2 regions of the Sporosarcina sp. P18a genome follow, and region 1 is predicted to be linked to the other one. Evidence: predicted binding sites of a transcription regulator. Region 1 holds the regulator's gene; the other holds the start of a gene.
The links. The regulator LexA, encoded in region 1, represses DNA repair genes until DNA is damaged. The targets are predictions, from matches to a motif close to CGAACATATGTTCG.
Positions count from the first base shown of each region.

Region 2: a site for LexA is predicted at 1,031-1,044, ahead of uvrB (excinuclease ABC subunit UvrB). Genes of this name have one in related genera too.

Region 1 covers NZ_PDYQ01000001.1:1,163,321-1,165,740, forward strand. The annotation lists gene CSV75_RS05945 (YneB family resolvase-like protein) at 1-264, opposite strand, end outside; gene yneA (cell division suppressor protein YneA) at 264-590, opposite strand; gene lexA (transcriptional repressor LexA) at 786-1,406, shown strand; gene CSV75_RS05960 (methionine gamma-lyase family protein) at 1,461-2,420, opposite strand, start outside.
Region 2 covers NZ_PDYQ01000008.1:73,685-76,104, reverse strand. The annotation lists gene CSV75_RS15100 (ABC transporter permease) at 1-457, shown strand, start outside; gene CSV75_RS15095 (IDEAL domain-containing protein) at 650-907, shown strand; gene uvrB (excinuclease ABC subunit UvrB) at 1,117-2,420, shown strand, end outside.

The DNA.
Region 1 (2,420 bases):
GACTCTTGCATTGCCCCGCCCTAATCGTGTTTCGTCTTGAATGAATACTGCATCCACTGAACCGTTTTGAATTCGATCCAACATGGACAGAAGACCTTCACGATCCATGTCATATCCACTCTGACGATCTGTATAGATTCCAACGCAATCATATGATAATTCAGCAGCTAATTTTTCTAGTTCTTCTTGCTGCCTTACAATAGATTGTTCTTGTGTTTCTTTTTCCGTACTTACTCGGCAGTATATTACACATTTCTTTTCCATTATTTAGATCCCACTCCTATTTCAGCTACTCGAATATCTGTTTGTTTGTTAATTTTAACAGGCACACGCAGTAATTCACCTGAAACGATTTGATCCGTAGGTAATTCATTTAAAGAACGTACCTGTTCGATCCAGTGAGTAGTTGGTATATCTTCCGAATAATTAGAAGCCAACTGCCACAGTGTATCTCCTTCATTAATAACGATCTCCATATAGTGATCTTCCTCAGCCATTTTATCGAATTGAACCCAAGCAAATGATACACAAACTACTAATAATACTGCAAAATAATAATTATTTTTAATAAATTCTTTAATAATCTCCATCATAACTCCTCCTCTAATTTACGCTTTTAGAATACATGTTCGGAATACCTGTTCTTAATTATAAGAGAACATATGATTCTATGTCAAGTGAAATTAGAACCTTTGTTTGATTAGTAATCGAACACATGTTATACTATATTCAAAATAGTGGTTCAGTATTCCATTGCTTGCAAACTAGTAGAAGAGGTGAATCTGTTGAAGAAAATATCAAAGAGACAAGAAGAAATACTTGCGTTTATAAAAGAAGAAGTACGTTTAAAAGGGTATCCCCCTTCCGTTCGTGAAATTGGAGAAGCTGTCGGTCTTGCATCAAGTTCTACGGTCCACGGTCATTTATCACGACTCGAAAGTAAAGGTTTCATACGGAGAGACCCGACAAAACCTCGCGCCATTGAAATATTGGATCCAGAGGGATTGGACGAGTTAAAAAGTGGTGTTATGCATGTACCGTTGATCGGTAAAGTTACAGCAGGTAATCCAATTACGACGATTGAAAATATTGAAGAGTACTTTCCTTTGCCGGATACATTCGGTTCATCTGAGGATGAAGTCTTCATGTTGGAGATTGTAGGGGATAGCATGATCGAAGCGGGCATCCTAAACGGAGACCGCGTGATTGTCAGACAAACGCATTCCGCAAGTAATGGTGAAATTGTCGTGGCTATGACAGAAGAAGATGAGGCAACAGTCAAACGTTTCTTTAAAGAGAAAGATTATTTCCGACTCCAACCAGAAAACTCCTCTATGGAGCCAATCATTGTAGATCAAGTTTCTATACTAGGAAAAGTGATCGGTGTATTCCGTATGATTCATTAATGATCAAAAAAGTGTATCGAGAAACCTCAATAGGTTTTCGATACACTTTTTTCTTTATACCAATTTCTTTTCAAGTAATTGTTCCATAGAATCTAGTACTGCGGATTTTATATGCTCGTAAGTCAATCCTCCTTGAATATATGCCGTATATGGTGGCCTAATCGGACCGTCAGCTGTCAATTCAATACTAGAGCCTTGAATGAACGTTCCCGCGGCCATGATGACGTCATCAGCATAACCAGGCATATAGGAAGGCTCCGGTGCATATTGGGCATTGATTGGTGAATTTTGCTGAATCATTTGGCAGAATGCAATCATTTGTTTAGCGTTCTTAAAATTCACGGATTGAATTAAATCTGTTCGAAGCTCACTGTAATGCGGAGTCGTGTCCATACCAAAGCTGCCTAAAAATGCGGATGTGAATAGCGCACCTTTAACGGCCTGACTGACTACGTGTGGTGCCAAGAAGAAACCTTGATACATCTCCAGTAACGTATCGAGAGAGGCTCCTGCTTCAGCCCCAAGACCGGGAGATGTCATACGATATGCACACTTCTCAACCAAGTCTTTCTTACCGGCTATATAACCACCTGTTCTGGCAAGTCCACCACCTGGATTTTTAATGAGTGAGCCCGCCATAAGATCTGCTCCAACTTCAACAGGCTCTTTCATTTCCACGAATTCTCCATAGCAATTATCTACAAAGATTACAACGTCCTCTTTCATGTTGCGGATTTCCTTAATAATCGCTTCAATTTCATGGATTCTGAATGATGGATTGCTTGAATAGCCTTTAGAACGTTGAATCGCCACGATTTTCGTCTTCGATGAAATCATTTCTTTTGCTTTTTCAAAATCAACAGAGCCATCTTCTTTCAAATCAATATGCCGATAAGAAATTTGAAAATCCTCTAGTGAACCTGTGTCTTTGCCATTTCCCGAAACGATAGACTCCAACGTATCGTATGGTTTACCTGTGATATATAGAAGTTCATCACCCGGGCGCAATATTCC
Region 2 (2,420 bases), on a different contig from region 1:
GTTAACGATGGCTATGAAACGTTCTACATTCAAGCGCAAGGATGTGCAAAAGTACTTAATCGTCAGGACATTTATTCGTACAGATGATACATTTTGGTTGTGGGTTAGATTAACGGCGTTGTCTGCATTTGGTGCGTTCTTAATACCGTTACCAATTGTATCTTTCATCTTTGTAGGAGCGCTAGCGTTTGCGACTGCTGTTCAGTTGATATTGGCACTTGAAGGTGGAGACGAGTTTACTATGGATCAGCTGTTTCCCGAAGAACAGGAAAAATCGCAAATCAAAGCGGTTCGTTCGTTAGTGAGAAAACTGATTTGGCTACATGCAATCATTCTATTATTGGCGGCATTACCGTTATACGGACTAAGCATTACACCTGTCTTGATTGCGGCTATCGCACTCATTGTCGGTGAGGCAACGATCCGATTGACCAAAGAGCAAATGATAGAAATTTGATAATAGATACTAGTAAAGTTGAACTAAAGTTCATAATATAAGAAATTTCACAGAATCATCTGAATATATGTGCCTAGTAAATACTCCACTAACTACATTGAAATAATTCAAAAGTTCGAATAGTTAGAATAATGGTTGCAATTTATATTCTATTGCATATATAATTACTAAAAGGTATCAGGGGTGAGAGAGATGAATAATAACAACTCATATGCTGAATTTTTGAAAGCGGTAGGTAACAATAGCACTTCTCTCCAAGCGGAATTGCTGCTGAACGAAATCTATTGGGATCTGTTTCTACAACACATTCACTGGGAACAAACACAATCGCGAATCATGTTATTGATTGACGATGCGCTGGATCAAAATGACAATGAAGCATTCGACCTGTATACACAACAATTGCTCGACATTTCACAAGAACATGGATACGAACTTAAAACGAAATAATTTATTTATAGGCACTGCTAGGACAAAATCCTGGCAGTGTTTTTTTATTTGTATAGAATGTCTTAGCTGTAAGTTTCTTTCACAAAGCACAAGGGTACAATAAAGTACATAGAGAGTTAGTTTAAAACGTACGTTCGTTATTTCTTTAGAAAAAACGATAGTTGTGGTAAAATAGAAGGATAGGTGTTTAAGAAGAGGAGTGGAACCATTTGAACGAAACATTTCAATTGCAGGCACCATATACACCGCAAGGAGATCAGCCAAAAGCGATCAATAGCCTTGTTAACGGCATAAAAGAAGGCAAGAAACATCAAACGTTACTTGGTGCAACGGGGACAGGTAAAACATTTACAGTTTCTAATGTACTGACGGAAATCAATAAACCTACACTGGTCATTGCCCACAATAAAACGTTGGCAGGACAATTATATAGCGAGTTCAAAGAGTTTTTTCCAGATAATGCGGTAGAATATTTTGTTAGCTTCTATGACTTTTATCAACCGGAAGCGTATGTGCCACAGACGGATACTTTTATTGAAAAGGATTCATCAATCAATGATGAAATTGATAAACTTCGCCACTCTGCAACCAGTGCTTTATTCGAACGTAATGATGTATTGATTGTGGCATCTGTATCTTGTATTTACGGTCTTGGTTCACCGGAAGAATATAATGAAATGGTATTTTCATTACGCAAGGGAATGGAAATACCGCGTAATCAACTATTGCGGACGCTGGTGGACATTCAGTACGAACGCAATGATATTAATTTTACGCGGGGTACATTCCGTGTCAGAGGCGATGTAGTCGAAGTCTTCCCGGTGGCACGTGATGAGCGTTGTATACGTCTTGAGTTTTTTGGAGATGAAATTGAACGAATCCGTGAAGTGGATGCCTTAACAGGTGAAGTCATCGGTGATCGTGATCACGTGGCCATTTTCCCTGGTTCCCACTTCGTTACACGTGAAGGAAAATTATTAAAAGCAATTGAAAATATTGAAATTGAATTGGAAGAACAGCTTAAATATTTACGAGATAATGATAAGTTATTGGAAGCGCAGCGCTTAGAACAACGGACGCGTTATGATCTAGAAATGATGCGAGAGATGGGCTTCTGTTCTGGCATTGAGAACTACTCCAGACATTTAACGTTGCGTGAAGCAGGTGCAACACCTTATACATTGCTAGATTACTTCCCTGACGATTTTTTGATTGTCGTGGATGAAAGCCACGTCTCTTTGCCGCAGATTCGCGGTATGTACAATGGAGATCAAGCGCGGAAAAAAGTATTAGTAGAACATGGTTTCCGCTTGCCTTCTGCATTGGACAACCGACCATTGATGTTTGAAGAATTTGAAAAGCATATTCGCCAAGCGATGTATATTTCAGCAACGCCGGGCCCTTATGAAATTGAGCATACAGACGAAATGGTAGAACAGATTATACGTCCTACAGGATTACTGGATCCAATCATTGAAGTGCGTCCTATTGAAGGACAAATTGATGATTTATT